DNA from 2 places in the Paenibacillus graminis genome. Region 2 is predicted to be linked to the other one. Evidence: riboswitches for the same ligand, from Rfam matches in the RefSeq annotation. Region 2 holds a riboswitch; the other holds the start of a gene.

Region 1 (7,894 bases), 680 kb from region 2:
GAGGTCGGCCTGGATACCGGCACCGCCTCCGCTGTCAGAGCCGGCGACCGTCAACGCTTTGAAAACTTTAGTCATAGGATGGTTAGTCATAACGTAATCTCCTTTGGTGAAGCTGTGATTATTGTTCCAGCCGCTGAATACGGGATCGCGCAGCGTATACTTCCGGAGTGACAAGAGCCAATTGATTCAGGAATTCGGCCTGGAAGCTGCCGGGCCCCTGCAGGCGGGTCCGTTCTTCGGCGATTTCGGCAGCTACGCCGTAGAAGGAGAGGGCTTCAGCAGCAGCTTCCAGCCAGGCTCCGCCGCTGGCCGCGAGGAACGCGCCGACGACTGCACTCAGCAGGCAGCCGGTGCCGGTAACCCGGGTCAGAACAGGATGACCGTTGCGGATTACAAAGGTGGCGGTGCCATCCGTGACGACATCTTCCTTGCCGGTGATAATCACAACACACTTCAGCTTCAGCGCGGCTTGTACAGCCAAAGCGGCCACATCACCGTCACCGGCTCCGGCATCCACGCCTTTGATGCTCCAGTTCTTGCCGAGGACATGAGCCACTTCAGCGACATTGCCGCGCAGCGCGGTTATCTGCATATGGCTGACCAGCTTATGTGTAACTTCGGTGCGGTAAGCAGTGGCTCCAGCGCCTACGGGGTCCAGCACGACCGGCACGTTATGGCGGTTCGCCGCCTTGCCAGCCAGCAGCATGGATTCAATGGCATAATCATTTAATGTGCCGATATTCAGCACAACAGCGCCAGACATGGCGGCGATATCCGCGACTTCTTCATGCGCATCAGCCATAAAAGGTGAAGCCCCCAGCGCCAGCAGCCCGTTGGCGCTGAAATTCGCAACTACAATATTAGTGATGTTGTGCACCAGCGGATTGCTGGCCCGTACTTTGGTTAAGAATGACATAATGATTCCTCCTGAAAGTAATATGTGAGAGACTTCAAATGAGTGTACTTCGTACAAAAAACTGGCATCGAAAGCATAAAAAATTTATATGAGTTTAAGCGAGGTCTTCCAGCTTGATTGCATTTTCTGCAACAGAATCCTGCATTTACTAGGGTGGAACTGTCGTCTGTTGTATCTCGTGCACATTGCAGCACAACTCACAAATTGATAAAAGCCTCCTGCGTCTTGAAATCGCCATTCAGCAGTCCGTTGTCATTCAGCCAGGCCTTAACCTTGTCCCAGGATGCGGGGTCCTGATAGCCAAACGGCTGATCGCCGGCATCCATCAGGGGAAGCAGAAGCTCCAGGCTTTTGATTTCGATGTCTTTGTCCAGGGGAGCGGTAGCATCCTCGTGAGCCATTAGAAGGTCCAGCGCCTCCTGCGGGTGCCCGGCAACAAATTGCTGTCCTTTGCGTGCCGCCGCTATGAACTTCTCGATGTAACCTTCAGAATTCTGCAAGCCCGGATCGCTTGCAACCAGAACCAGCTCGTAGTAGTCGGGAACACCGTAATCCGTAGGGTCCAGCGAAATGACCGGATGCCCTTCCTTCTCCAGAATCAGCTGCTCATGATTAATGAATCCTCCGATAATTCCGTCTACACGTCCGGTTGAAATGGCCGGAATCAGGTCAAAACCCACATCGATCAGCTTCACTGCGGACGGATCGCCGCCATCGCTTTTGACCATTGTTTTCAGCATAGCTTCGTATAAGGGAACCGAAGAGTATCCGGCATTTTTCCCAGCCAGCTCTTTCGGGCTTTTGATCCCGCTGTCCGCCGGTAACATCAGATGGTTCAGCGGATGCCGGACGATGGCGGCGACAGACTTCACCGGAATCTGTTCTCCCCGGGCCATCAGCACCTGCGGCTGGTAGCTTAAGGCCAGATCGGCTTTGCCGGCGGCTACCAGCTTCAAGGCATCATTGCTGTCAGCGGGCATCTGGATATCCACATCCAGGCCTTCCTCTTTGAAATAGCCATTCTGTTGTGCGGCGTACAGGAAAGAGTGAACGGCGTTTGGATACCAGTCGAGCATAATCGTTAGCTTGTGGGGCTGCTGGGCGTTCTCTGCTGAAGCGGAGCTGGTTGGAACAGCATTGTTGCCGCCTCCACAGCCGCTTACTGCAATAGCAAGACATAGAAGCAGCGGTAGGGAGAGCAAGGAAAGACTCTTGTTACTAACGGGATGTTCAGAGGGAAAGATGTTCATCGATGAATGCCTCTTTTCTGCAAAATATATTTTTCGAGCAGCTTAATACTTAGGAACAGAACAATGCCGAGTACGGATAAAAGAAACACAGCGGCGAACATCTCAGCACTTTGCAGATTGCCCGCCATCCGGCGGCTAAAATACCCGAGTCCCCGGCTGCCGCCCAGCCATTCCCCGATCGTTGCGCCAATCACACAGTAGACAATTGAGAGCTTGAGTCCCGAAAACAGCGAGGGCAGTGCCGGAGGAATCTCGGTTTTCCGCAGAATCTGCCAGCGGTTCGCACCAAGTGTGAGCAGCAGCTCTTTGTACACCGCTCCGCTTTTGTGCAATCCGTCATAAGTGCCGATAACGACCGGAAAAAAAGCGGTCAGGAAGACCACCGCTACCTTGCTCCACAGCGTATAGCCAAACCACATAATAAAAATGGGGGAGAGCGCGATCAGCGGAATCGTCTGGCTGATGACCAGCAGGGGGTACAGCGCTTTCTCCACCGGAGAGAACATATGCATTCCCGTACCCAGCAGCACACCGCAGCACACGGACAGCGCAAAACCCAACAGCACCTCCTGCAGTGTAGCAGGCAAGTGTTCTCCAAAGAGCAGCAGCCTCTGCTCCAGCATTGCCGTCCATATGGCCGTAGGGGCCGGAAGAATGAAGGCAGGGACAAGCTTCAGCCTGGCTGCGCTTTCCCAGAAGGCAAGAGTCAGCAGCACCAACAGGGCAAAGGGGCCATATTCGTGCAAAAACTTTCTAAGATAGGTGCGTGTCATACAGCCTCCGTTCCAAATCCGCCCGCAAAGCAGCAAAATGCGGTTCATAATTCATGCGGTAATGCCTGGGGCGCGGAAGATCTACCAGGAATTCCTGTACACCGCCGCCAGCGCCGCCGGACATTAGATAGATCCGGTCACTGAGGAGGAGCGCCTCCTCCAGATCGTGGGTGATGAACAGGACGGTCTGCTCCAGACTGCCCCACAGCTCCAGCAGCCAGCGGTGAAGCCCGCGTTTGGTGATGGCATCCAGTGCTCCGAAGGGCTCATCCAAAAGCAAGAGCGTATTGCCGGCAGCCAGCGTCCGCAGCATAGCGATCCGCTGGCGCATTCCGCCGGACAGCTCATGCGGATAGCGCTGCTCTGTACCTTCCAGTCCAAAACGCTCCAGCAAATTACGGATACTTTTTACCGCTTCCGTTTTACTGCCTGTTCTGTTCAGCTCCCAGGGAAGCAGGCAGTTGTCCAGCACGGTTCTCCAGGGCAGCAGCAGATCCTGCTGGGGCATATAGGCAACCCGTCCCAGGCGTGATGAAGGATCGGCGGATGTCGTTCCCAGAACTTTAAGATCACCGCTGGTGTGCTGAAGCAAGCCGGCGATGATTTTGAATAATGTGCTTTTACCGCAGCCGCTGGCACCGACCAGAGAAATGAATTCCCCTTGGCGCACATCCATTGTCAGACCGCTGAATACCGGCGTCTCCGGAGATGTGCCGAAAGAATAGGACAGGTTCGTCATTGAGATCATATTCGTATGTACTAAGCCTCCTTTCATTGCGCGGCAACACAATAAAGACCCATCTGTCTCAAAGTGGAGACAAATGGGTCTGAAAGGTTCAGGCAGTAGACGTATAGCGGCACCGCTGATCGTTTCTGTTCCACTTCCCTCCGCTGGTATGATCCAGATCAGGTTCCAAGGGTCCGAAGCTTCAAGCTTCGTCTCAGTCGGCAGACTCCCCTAGTGAAATAGCAGGTCAATATTGATATTCGCAATTGCTAATTAATATAGCATATTCAGGCGGGTTGTCAAAGGATCTGTGCCGGAAAGGTTAAGTCCGTTGGATTCCAATGACGAACAGTGCGAGGACGCCCTTAGAGATTTCCTCTTTGGTAGAGCTGTGCAGCTTCTGTTGGTAGAGGTAGAGATCAGGGCTCAATACGGCAATAAGGGCGGTAGCGGCAAATTGCGGATCGACCGCAATCAGCAAGCCATCATCCGCGGCCCGCCGGATGCGCTGGGTCATCACTGCGTTCAGGCGGCGGAAAATCGGATGCTCGAACTGAGTAAGCTGTTTCTTGCCGGTGAACTCGGACTTAATCATCTGCAGCAGCTCAGCGTGCTGGTCTATGAAATCAACGACCTGCTCAATACTGCTCTGCAGGTCTTCCAACGGGGCAGAAGATCCGGCTGTGGCCTGCAGCTCCTGTTCCAGACGGGAAAGAAAACGCTCGGAGCTGGTTGAGAGCAAGGCAGAGCAGATTTCGCCTTTGTCCGTGAATCTGCGGTACAGCGAACCCTGGCCGATTCCCGCCCGCTTGGCGATGCTGAACATACTGACCGCCTCTAGGCCGTTCTCGGCAAACAATGCCTCTGCAGCCTCAAGAATCCGCTGGACATAAGGGTCCTGATAATCCCTGGCGGGTACCGGAGGTTCTTTTGCTGGTTTGTTGGTTGGTCTGCGGTCTGGTTCGTGTGAATTCATGGCAGGCTCCTTTCGGAAATGCAGCATCTATATTAGAAAAAAATGAAAATTAAATTGACAGTGCGGACAATTGTCCGTACACTGAAAAAGCAATACCGGACAATTGTCCGTTCGTATCATTTATTATATAGATAAAGCTGCGCAAAGGTCAATGTACGCCTACCGGAGCAGTTCAACTTAGGAGGAGATAGAAGATGGAGCAAGCGTTGAAGTCGGATGCCGATTTTCGCCTGTCAAGCATTCTGGTTCCGCTGCTGGCGATCATTGCCGGTGTGTTCATGGTGGTGCTGGACAGCACGGCGATGAATGTGGCTTTGTCCACACTAGTCAAGGATTTTCATACGGATCTAAATACTCTGCAATGGATCGTGACCGGATATATGCTGGCTCAGGCCTCAGTGATTCCGTTGTCCGGCTGGCTGTCTGACCGGTTCGGAGCCAAAACTGTTTTTCTCGCCGCAGTTATTGTATTCACCATCGGCTCTCTCCTCTGTGCCACCCCGAGCCGTGCGGAATGGCTAATTGCATTCCGTGTGCTGCAGGGACTGGGGGGAGGCTGTGTGCTTCCCGTTGGGATGGCTTACGTGTATAAGCTTGCTCCCAGGAGCAAGGTTGGCGTTGTTATGGGAATCATGGGGATTCCGGTGCTGTTTGCTCCGGCGATCGGCCCTGTACTGTCCGGCTGGCTTGTGGAGTACCATTCCTGGCGCTGGATTTTCCTCATTAATATTCCGATTGGCATCATTTGCCTGCTGATCGGTTCCCGGAAGCTGCCCAGATCAGAGCGGACCCAAGTACCGGGCATGGATAAGCTCGGGATGATTCTCGGGCCTCTGGCCTTTGCCTCCCTGTCGTACGGTGTCAGCCAAGGTGCGGATAGCTGGACCTCAGACAAAACACTGATCGGGTTATCCATGGGCGTGCTCGCCTTAATCGCTTTTGTGATTGCAGAGTTTCGCTCGGAGACCCCGCTGTTGGAACTGCGGATTCTGCGCTCCGGCGATTTCAGCACAGGCATTCTCGTACAATGGATTGCCCAGTTCGGCTTATACGGCGCATTGTTTCTGCTTCCGCAATTTCTCCAGCAGGCCCGCGGCTTCGGAGCTTTTGATACCGGTCTGACGATGCTGCCCCAAGCCATTGCATCCGGACTGATGATGCCCATTGCCGGGATTCTATTCGACAGGATAGGTGTCCGCTGGCTGGTGGTTTGCGGTCTTAGCCTTGTCTCTGGTGCCTTATTCCAATATTCGCATGCAGATCTTGCCACACAGAGCAAAGACCTGATCCTGCCGCTGATTATGTGCGGCGCGGGCATGGGGATGATGGTAATGCCTATGAATACCCATCTTCTGAACAAGGCCCCAAGCCACCTGGTGAACCGGGTTACTTCTCTGACCAACTCGATGCAGCAGGTAATCAACTCTCTGGCGGTATCGACACTGGTCACCATCCTGACCTCAAGGGCGGCAGCGCGCGGGGCGGAAATGCAAGAAGCTGCGGCTGCGGCCGGGAAGAATGCGGCGAATGCTTCTCCCGAAGCGTTGAAGCTAGCTGCACAAACTGTACTTGCCAAAGGGTTTGACGATACCTTTCACATCATGATCTTCGTAGCGCTGGGCGGTGCTGTGCTGGGTCTGCTGCTGCGGAGAGGGCGCAGAGTCAGACAAGACGGTTCTAAGACCGAGGTGCAGACTGAAATCATGCACGGATGATTTTTTATGAATACAAAACCCCGTTCACCGGATAGGTGCTAACGGGGTTTTGTCGTTTGAGAAATGATAAAATCATAAAAATGAAGAGATCCTGGAAGTTTAAGGTGATATAGGCGGTGCTTGAGGCTTGGGTACCATCCGCGTGGTGAAGCGGACAGATTGGACACCATCGGCGGAGTTTAAGGGGCAGGTTGGGTGCCATCAGGAGAGTATAGCGGACATGCAAACCAAAAGATGCTAATCTTGTCTCTTGCATAATATTTCCGGGCCTCGTGTCCTCGTGCACTCGAAGCCCCAGTAGCTCCGTAACCTCGCTTTGTTATTCAGTAGGGATATCCCTTAGCGCCTTCCGAAGAAGCAGCTGTACAGTGCCAGTTGGAAAAAGGGAACTTATTTATCCCCAAAATCAGCAAATGGAGAGCATGAAGTGGAAAAATGGACTTCCGTCAAGAAAGTGGACACAAAAAAATAGATTTAGGCAGTCTTTCTCTTCTTGAACTTCGCTGCAAATTGGGCAGGGGAAACATAACCCAGCGCACTGTGGATTCGCTTGCGATTATAAAAAAATTCAATGTACTGGAACATCTCGTCCTGCGCGTGCTGCTTCGTTTTGAACTTGGTGCAATAAACAAACTCTTTCTTTAGTACGCTATGAAAGGATTCGATGCAGGCATTATCATAGCAATTTCCCTTACGGCTCATGCTCGCCTTCATGTGATATTTTTTTAGACGTTTACGGTAATCGGCAGAGGCGTACTGTGATCCCCGATCGGAGTGATGGATGAGTCCCTTTGGGGGCCGCTTGGCCTTGTAGGCGTCGTCCAGTGCGCCCAGTACCAGATCCGTCGTCATTCGTTCCTCCAGTCTCCAGCCGACAATTTCTCTCGTGCAGAGGTCGAGCACACTGGCCAGGTACAGCCTACCTTGCCGGCAGGGAATGTAGGTAATGTCTGTGACCCAGACTTTGTTAGGCTCGGCCGTCGCAAATTTTTGATTCAGCAGATTGGGAGCAATGGGCAAATTGTGATTGGAATCCGTCGTTTTTACACGAAACCGCTTGGCTACACAGGAACGTAATCCGAGCTCTCGCATGTATTTTCCTACCGTCCGCTCGCTAATGGTGAACCCTTCTTTCAGCAAAAGCTCGGTAATTTTGGGGCTACCATAACGTTGTCTGTTGTCCTTGAAATGATAGATGATCCGCCGGAGCACCAGCGCCTTACGCTCGGCTTGAGGGCTCGAGGTAGCGCTTCGCCATTTGTAATACCCGCTCCGGGACACTTCAAAAACGCTGCACATCTTCTCCATTCGAAACTCGGAGCGATGATCTTCGATGAACTGAAATCTCAGTTCTTTGGTTTGCTGAAGATGTGCACAGCTTTTTTTACGATGACGAGCTCCTCTTCGACGTCTGCAATTCGCTGCGCCCTTGCCTGTAATTCTTTTTCTTGTTCCGCCAGTCGCTGCTCAAGTTCGCGAACCTTTTCCGCACTGTTTACAGGTTCATTCCCGAACTCCCGATACTTTGCCAGCCAGT
Region 2 (7,894 bases):
TCCAACCGATTTCGATGTGATCGCCACGCTCAACCTGAACGGGGACTATCTGTCCGATGCGCTCGCTGCGCAAATCGGCGGCATCGGCATCGCACCTGGAGCGAATATTAACTATGTTACAGGACACGCTATTTTTGAAGCTACACACGGCACTGCACCGAAATATGCCGATAAAGACGTAGTCAATCCGGGTTCGGTGATCCTGTCCGGCGTAATGCTGCTTGAGCATCTGGGCTGGCAGGAAGCAGCAGATCTGATCTACAAAGGCATGAGCACGGCTATCAATAATAAGACCGTTACCTACGATTTCGCCCGCCAGATGGAAGGCGCGACAGAGCTGAAATGCTCGGCCTTTGCTGACGAAATCATCAGTCATCTATAAGACCAACCCTCCTCAGCTTATGCTGCGAAGCCAGTTTGCCGAAGCTGTGTCAAGGCTGGATATGCTCACAAAACTCTTAGGAGGATAAACGTGGCTATCAAACGTAATAAAATTACAGTCGTAGGTGCCGGTTTTACCGGCGCCACCACAGCGTTAATGCTTGCCCAAAAGGAGCTTGGCGATGTGGTGCTTCTGGATATTCCCCAGCTGGAGAACCCGACCAAGGGCAAGGTGCTGGATATGCTGGAGGCCGGTCCGGTACTGAAATTTGATGCGCGGATTACGGGTACCTCCAGCTACGGGGATGCGGAAGATTCAGATATTGTTATCATCACGGCGGGGATTGCGCGCAAGCCGGGAATGAGCCGCGATGATCTGGTGAATACGAATGCGGGCATTGTGAAATCGGTGTGCGAGAATGTGAAACGTGTGGCGCCTGAATCCATTGTCATCATCCTGAGCAACCCGGTAGATGCCATGACTTACGTGGCCTTCAAAACGCTGGGCTTTCCCAAAAACCGCGTCATCGGCCAATCCGGCGTGCTGGATACCGCGCGTTACTGTACTTTTATCGCCGAGGAGCTTAACGTTTCGGTGGAGGATGTACGCGGCTTTGTTCTGGGCGGCCACGGGGACGACATGGTTCCGCTGGTGCGGTATTCCAGTGTCGGCGGCATTCCGATCGAAACACTGATGCCGGCAGAGCGGATTGCGGAGATCGTGCAGCGTACACGGGTTGGCGGCGGTGAGATTGTCAGCCTGCTTGGCAACGGCAGTGCTTACTATGCCCCTGCGGCATCTCTTGTGCAGATGACCGAAGCGGTTCTGAAGGATAAGAAGCGGATACTTCCTGTCATTGCCCTTCTCGAAGGAGAATACGGATACGACGGTCTGTTCATGGGCATCCCGGCTCTGCTGGGTGCGGATGGCATTGAGAAGATCTTCGAGCTGGAGCTGACAGCGGAAGAGAAAGCGGCTCTCGATAAGTCTGCGGATTCAGTACGTGCAGTAACTTCAGTGGTTACGGTCTAGGTTCATACGGATATAAGCCCTCATTTCCATTCAAGAAATGAGGGCTTTCTTTTCATAAGCGATGCGGTTGGGTATAATAAGAATGTAACATATATCACAGCGAAAAATGAGGAGGCTAATCATGGATCGGATTTTCTTTTTCTTACATATGATCGGGACATTGGCGCTCGGCTTCTATCTGGTGCTGCCGTTTATTTTGAACGGTACGGCCAAGCTCTCTGCTTCAGCCAAAGAGGGGACGTTAAGCGCTATCGGCGGATTTAACCGGTTCGCCCAGTATGGTCTGGTCATTCAACTGCTGACAGGGGGCTATATGATTTCACAAGGGGATTATACCGTAGCCTGGATGGTTGTGGTTATAGTTCTCCTGCTGGCGATGTTTGCCTTAGGCGGCATTATGGGCAAGCCGCTGCGTCTGGCAGCTGCCGGAATGCGCGAGAACCGCGATGTGTCTGACCATACCGCGAAGCTGCGCACCCTGAGCCTGCTGCTGATGGTCCTGCTGATCGTGATGATGTTTTTTATGGTGTACAGACATATTATCTAAGTTGAACTCACGTAAAATGGCTCCGGCTGCGAGGGCTTTTTTCTGTGGAAATGCGGGTATAGGTGATGATGACGAGGTGCCGTCCCCAGCAAAAGCGGCTGGATTTTTTGTTTGGATTACCTGGAAGTGTGGTAAGTAACATAACGTAAAGCGATTGTATAATTGATGATGCATAAGCCATCCTAATACGATGTGGTTACTTCCCAAAAAAGTTGCACAGCGAAAGGAGAATGGATCATGCCAGACAACAAACAATCCACCAAAACTTTGCCGCCTCAGGTGCAGGACCGGCAGCCCGGAATCGAGAGCGAGATGAAGCCGCGTCCGGAATTTGAAACCTCAAGCTATAAAGCGGCAGGCAAGCTGCTGGGCAAGGCGGCTCTGATTACGGGAGGCGACAGCGGTATTGGGCGTGCGGTTGCCGTTCATTTTGCCAAGGAAGGTGCGGATGTGGTCATTTCCTATCTGAATGAGCATTCCGATGCCGAAGAAACGAAACGCCAGGTCGAGCAGGAGGGCCGGAAGTGTATTCTGGTCGCCGGTGACATTGGGGTAGAAGCATTCTGCCAGGACCTGATCAACAAAACAGTAGAAGGCCTGGGCAAACTAGACATCCTGATCAACAACGCCGCCGAGCAGCATCCGCAGGACAAGATTGAGGATATCACCTCGGAGCAGCTGGAGCGGACGTTCCGTACGAATATTTTTTCCATGTTCTATTTGACCAAGGCCGCTATGCCGCATCTGAAAAAAGGTTCTACGATCATCAACACGACGTCGATCACAGCCTACCGGGGAAGCCCGCAGCTGCTGGACTATTCGTCTACCAAAGGCGCAATTCTCAGCTTCACCCGCTCACTGTCGATGAATCTGGCGGAAAAAGGCATCCGTGTCAATGCCGTAGCTCCGGGTCCGATCTGGACACCGCTGATTCCATCCACTTTTGATGCCAAAAAGGTCAGCGAGTTCGGCGGCACACAGCCGATGAAACGTCCGGGACAGCCGGAAGAGCTGGCTCCAGCCTATGTCTATCTGGCCTCGGATGATTCATCCTATGTCAGCGGGCAGGTCATGCATGTTAATGGCGGAGAAGTGGTCAACGGCTAAGAGTTGTGGTGCAGACCAGGTTTACTTGGAAATACAGCAGCAGTTTAAGAGCGTGCCTTCGCGGCCCGCTCTTTTTGCTGCACCTGCCAAGGAAGCAGTTTTTCAGCGAAAGGGATAGCTTTTCCGAGGAATTATATGTTAATATGAACCACGTCAGCAACTGAATAATGGAATTGTCCCTAGGGGTGCCGCGAGGCTGAGACGAACGTTCCGTTCGGACCCTTTGAACCTGATCTGGTTAAACCCAGCGTAGGAAAGCGGAGAATGAATGAACTGCAGCGGGGTTGTATCCATACGCCCGTATTCCTGTACACATTTATGACTGCCTCCTACCGCGGGGGCGGTTTTTTTGTTGTCTGGAAATTATGTGTTTTTTCTGTTTTGGATAAGGTGTGTAAGGGGAGAAGGGATTTTTTACTTGGTTCGTTTAAAGAACAAATTTGGATCTGAACGCGGGTTGGCCTGGAAAGAACGGCAGAAATGCCTTTGTTGAAGAGTTGACGGCTGGTTTGTCCGGAAAGAACGGCAGAAATGCCTTTGTTGAAGGGTCGAAGGCTGGTTTGTTCTGTTCCCGGTCTGCTCAAAGAATATAGCGAATAGAAGGTGAAGCTGTGGCGGAGATTCATTTGATCTCGGACGGAAGGCTTGCGCCGGGAGAATTCATTAACCTTGCTGCGGCTGTATATCCGCTCGTGGACTACATCCATCTGCGGGAAAAGCACCGGTCTGCCCTGGAACTGCTGGACATGGCGAAGCAGCTGCTGCTTGCGGGGGTTCCCGCTTCCAGCCTAGTCATCAATGACCGGCTGGATGTTGCGCTGGCCGCTGGTGCAGGCGCTGTTCAGCTGGCCTGGAACAGCCTGCCGCCGGCTGCAGCCCGTGCCGCCGCTCCCCGCCTGCGGCTGGGCAGGTCGGTGCATTCCGCGGCGGAAGCTGCGGAAGCGGGCCTGCAGGGGGCCGACTATTGCCTGTTCGGCCATGTTTTTCCTACCGCCTGCAAACCCGGCCAGCAGGAGCGCGGTTTGGGGCTGCTGGGGGAAGCGGTGCGCTGCAGCCGTATTCCGCTGATTGCCATCGGCGGCATAGAGCCGGGCAATGCCGGTCAGGTGATCCGGCAAGGGGCAGCCGGGATTGCAGTCATGTCCGGCATTTGTGGTGCCGGAGACGCTGTATCCGCTGCGCGTGCTTACCGGTTGGCGGTCCAGGAGGCTTAAGACCGGAGTTGTTATGTGTTTAAGTTGTTATGCGTTTAGTGAGCTATGGATATGTCACGCAAAGGAGGTGAGAAGGCATGAATCTGATCATCAATGGCAAAGCCCTGGAGATTGCGGAAGACTGCCGGACGGTAGCTGACCTGCTCAGCCGGCCCGAATGGAGCGGACGGCTTGTGATCGTGGAGCGCAATGGTGAAATTGTGAACAGGGAGCATTACGGCGAGACATCGTTCTGTGAAGGTGACCGGCTGGAGCTGGTGCATTTTGTAGGCGGGGGCTGAAGCACTGCTTCCTGAGAGAGCACAATGCGGGGCGTTCGTTCCCATAGCATCTCTTCATTTTGCAACCACAGCAGATATTATCCGATTTCATACCAGGAGGCATGCTTATGTTAGATCCATTTGTGATTGGCGGTATTACGTTATCAAGCCGGCTGTTCATCGGCACCGGCAAATACAGCCGGAATACACTGATTCCCGAGGTGGTTGCGTCTTCAGGCTCACAAGTGATCACGGTTGCCCTTCGCCGCATAGATCCGGAGAGCCGCGACAATATTGTCAGCCATATTCCTCCCCATATGACCCTGCTGCCTAATACATCGGGGGCGCGCACCGCCGAGGAAGCCGTGCGGATCGCCAGACTGGCCAGAGCCGCAGGCCTTGGCAACTGGGTCAAGATTGAGGTCATTAACGATCAGAAATATCTGCTGCCGGATAATCTTGAGACCATCCGCGCTACGGAGATACTTGCCGCCGAAGGTTTTGTGGTGCTGCCGTATATGAGCCCGGACCTCTCCGCTGCAATTCGAATGAAAGAGGCTGGAGCTGCCGCGGTTATGCCGCTTGGCTCGCCTATCGGCTCCAACCGCGGCCTGCGGACCAAAGAGCTGCTCCGCATTCTCATCTCTGAGGTGGATCTTCCGGTTATTGTTGACGCCGGTATCGGCCGACCGTCCGAAGCGGCGGAAGCTATGGAGCTGGGGGCCTCCGCTGTGCTGCTCAATACGGCTATCGCTACTGCCCGTGATCCGCTGCTGATGGCCGAAGCCTTCCGCGAAGCCGTATCTTCAGGCCGCAAGGCCTATTTGGCCGGGCTCGGTCCGGTGGAAGAGACGGCGGTCGCGTCTTCGCCTTTGACCGGATTTCTGAAGTGATTCTGAGCCATACCGAAAGGAGGGAGAAACATGAGTTTTTATGAAACACTGACCCGTCTGGAGCAGCTTCCTTACGAGAGCCTATGGCAGCAGTTCCAGGTGGAGGATGTGAAGCGGGCACTATGCAAGGACCGCCTGGATGAAAGCGACCTGCTGGCCCTGCTGTCTCCGGCTGCGGAGCCATGCCTGGAGGAGATAGCCCAGCGTGCGCAGCGGCTGACCCGTACGCATTTCGGGCATGTGATGCAGCTGTTCACACCGATGTATCTGGCCGATTTTTGTGTGAATCACTGCACCTATTGCAGCTTCAGCTCCATTTATGATTTTCCGAGAAAAAAATTGACGCCGGAGGAGGTCAGGCAAGAGGCGATTGCGATCTCCTCCACAGGCCTGCGCCATCTTCTGGTGCTGACCGGCGAATCGCGCAGTGACAGCCCGGCTTCTTATGTGAAGGAATGCGTAGAAATTCTGCACGAGTACTTCCCTTCCGTAAGTATTGAGGTGAATCCGCTGTCCACGGAGGAATACCGGGAGCTTAGAGAGGCGGGAGTGGACGGCTTGACCCTGTATCAGGAGGTTTATCATCAGGAAACGTACCGGAAGCTGCATGTAAAAGGTCCCAAAAGAGTCTTCCGCAACCGGCTGGATGCCCCCGAGCGGGGCTGTCAGGCCGGCTTCCGCTCTGTCAACATCGGTGCGCTCCTTGGGATGTATGATTGGCGGCAGGAGGCATTCATGACCGCGATGCATGCGAGGTATCTGCAGGACAAGTATCCGGAATGCGAAATCGGCTTATCCGCCCCGCGTTTCCGGCCGTATTTGGGGGAATTCAATCCGGATAGCGATGTTACGGACCGGGCGCTGGTGCAGATTATTTTGGCGTACCGCCTGTTTCTGCCCCGTTCCGGCATTACCTTGTCTACCCGGGAGCCTGCCTCGCTGCGTAATCATCTGATCCACCTGGGCATCACCAAAATGTCCGCAGGCGTCTCCACTGAAGTGGGAGGACACACCCAGGATGGCGGAACTCCGCAGTTCGAAATTTCGGATGAACGGAGTGTAGAAGAAATTACGGACATGCTTCAGGCAAACGGCCTGCAGCCGGTCTTCAAGGATTGGGATCTGCTGAGGCTGCAAGCGTAATAGAAAGTTGACTGTGACAGCAGCTCATAGCCGGCAAATTTTATTCCATCTGACTCCGCCTGCTGAGAATTTTAAGAGAGTTTGTTCTCTGTGAGGGAAGGAACTTTAGTGGATAAAGTAGAACTAAAACGGGCAGTCTGCTTCCTTAAACACCTCTAGTGGGAATAAGTATATTTATTTCAGCGTTATGTGCGTCTTGACCCCGCTTTTAACTGGAATAGGTGGAGAAAATCCCACTATACAGCGAGAAAGGGCAAAATACAGCGGATTAGCTATACTAATTCCACCTAACTTTGCAGCAAGGGTCACCTCGCCTGCGATCCGGCGGGAACCTCTTTAGCCCGCATTAGTTTATACATCAATCACAGCATCCGAACCGCCCGTTTACTTGGAAAAGTGAAGGGGGACCCGCTCTTCTTCGCGGCCCCAAGCCCTGCATGAACTGTTCTTCCGTTCTCCACAGCTTGTCTCCTGCTCTTCATGGGGTGTCCCCGTCCTCCAAGGCCTGTCCGCCGTCAGTTCCGGCAGACAGCTCATCCAGGGACATCTCGAAGCCGGGGGCCATATGGGCCAGAAAATATTCCATTTCCGGCATCTCAAGCCCGCGCAGCTTCGCGGCGGTCTGCGCTTTGGCGGCGGCAAATTCGCGGTTGCCTGCGGCGACCTCCCAGACGCATTTCAAATAAGCGTCAAGATGGTCAGCCGCTTTGACATAACGCAGCAAATAGGCGTCTTCGGAGCCGGCGGGGCTGTCCTGCGGCTGCAGGAGCGGCGCATAGACGGAGGTAAGCTCCGGCGGAATCATCCCCTTCAGCCGCTCGGCGGCAATCCGTTCCATGTCGCGGAAGCTGGACAGGAGTTGCGGGTTGTTGTGTTTGACCGGCGTGGCGATATCGCCGGTGAAGACTTCGGTGGCGTCATGGAACAGCGCCATTGCAGCCGCCCGGTCGGCGTTCAGCGAACGGGCAAAATGGACGTTGCCGATGGAGCAGAGCATATGCGACAGCAGGGCTACCTGGAACGAGTGCTGTGCCACGTTCTCCGGTGCGGTGCTGCGCATCAGGCTCCAGCGCTGGATATACTGAAGCCGGTACAAATAGGCTGAAAAATGGTAATTCAATTTTAAAGTAACCCCTTTCATGCGTGGTGTAATATGTTATGATAAAACTAATTGTAACAGAGTTTGGACAACCACAAACGCATGGAGAGGAGCTGGACTGAAGATGCAGCATTTTGAAGACAGCGTTTATGATCTGATTGTTGAAACCTCCACCAATCTGCCGGGCGATGTGCGCCGGGCAGTAGCCAAAGGACGC

The links. Region 2 has a riboswitch for thiamine pyrophosphate ahead of PGRAT_RS10330 (thiamine phosphate synthase). Riboswitches for the same ligand answer to the same signal wherever they lie in the genome.
Region 1: another riboswitch for thiamine pyrophosphate. It lies ahead of PGRAT_RS13390 (ABC transporter ATP-binding protein); the one in region 2 lies ahead of PGRAT_RS10330 (thiamine phosphate synthase).

What each region holds. Positions count from the first base shown of each region.
Region 1 is NZ_CP009287.1:3,241,958-3,249,851, forward strand. Features, by position in the region: gene thiD (bifunctional hydroxymethylpyrimidine kinase/phosphomethylpyrimidine kinase) at 1-90, opposite strand, end outside; gene thiM (hydroxyethylthiazole kinase) at 119-919, opposite strand; gene PGRAT_RS13380 (ABC transporter substrate-binding protein) at 1,114-2,166, opposite strand; gene PGRAT_RS13385 (ABC transporter permease) at 2,163-2,939, opposite strand; gene PGRAT_RS13390 (ABC transporter ATP-binding protein) at 2,920-3,714, opposite strand; TPP riboswitch at 3,806-3,909, opposite strand; gene PGRAT_RS31620 (TetR/AcrR family transcriptional regulator) at 3,989-4,642, opposite strand; gene PGRAT_RS13400 (DHA2 family efflux MFS transporter permease subunit) at 4,837-6,357, shown strand; gene PGRAT_RS13405 (IS3 family transposase) at 6,832-7,797, opposite strand; gene PGRAT_RS34030 (transposase) at 7,704-7,894, opposite strand, start outside.
Region 2 is NZ_CP009287.1:2,562,854-2,570,747, forward strand. Features, by position in the region: gene icd (NADP-dependent isocitrate dehydrogenase) at 1-382, shown strand, start outside; gene mdh (malate dehydrogenase) at 473-1,414, shown strand; gene PGRAT_RS10315 (hypothetical protein) at 1,536-1,961, shown strand; gene PGRAT_RS10320 (SDR family oxidoreductase) at 2,199-3,068, shown strand; TPP riboswitch at 3,240-3,341, shown strand; gene PGRAT_RS10330 (thiamine phosphate synthase) at 3,680-4,282, shown strand; gene thiS (sulfur carrier protein ThiS) at 4,360-4,563, shown strand; gene PGRAT_RS10340 (thiazole synthase) at 4,671-5,435, shown strand; gene thiH (2-iminoacetate synthase ThiH) at 5,466-6,578, shown strand; gene yfbR (5'-deoxynucleotidase) at 7,057-7,698, opposite strand; gene PGRAT_RS10355 (fumarate hydratase) at 7,802-7,894, shown strand, end outside.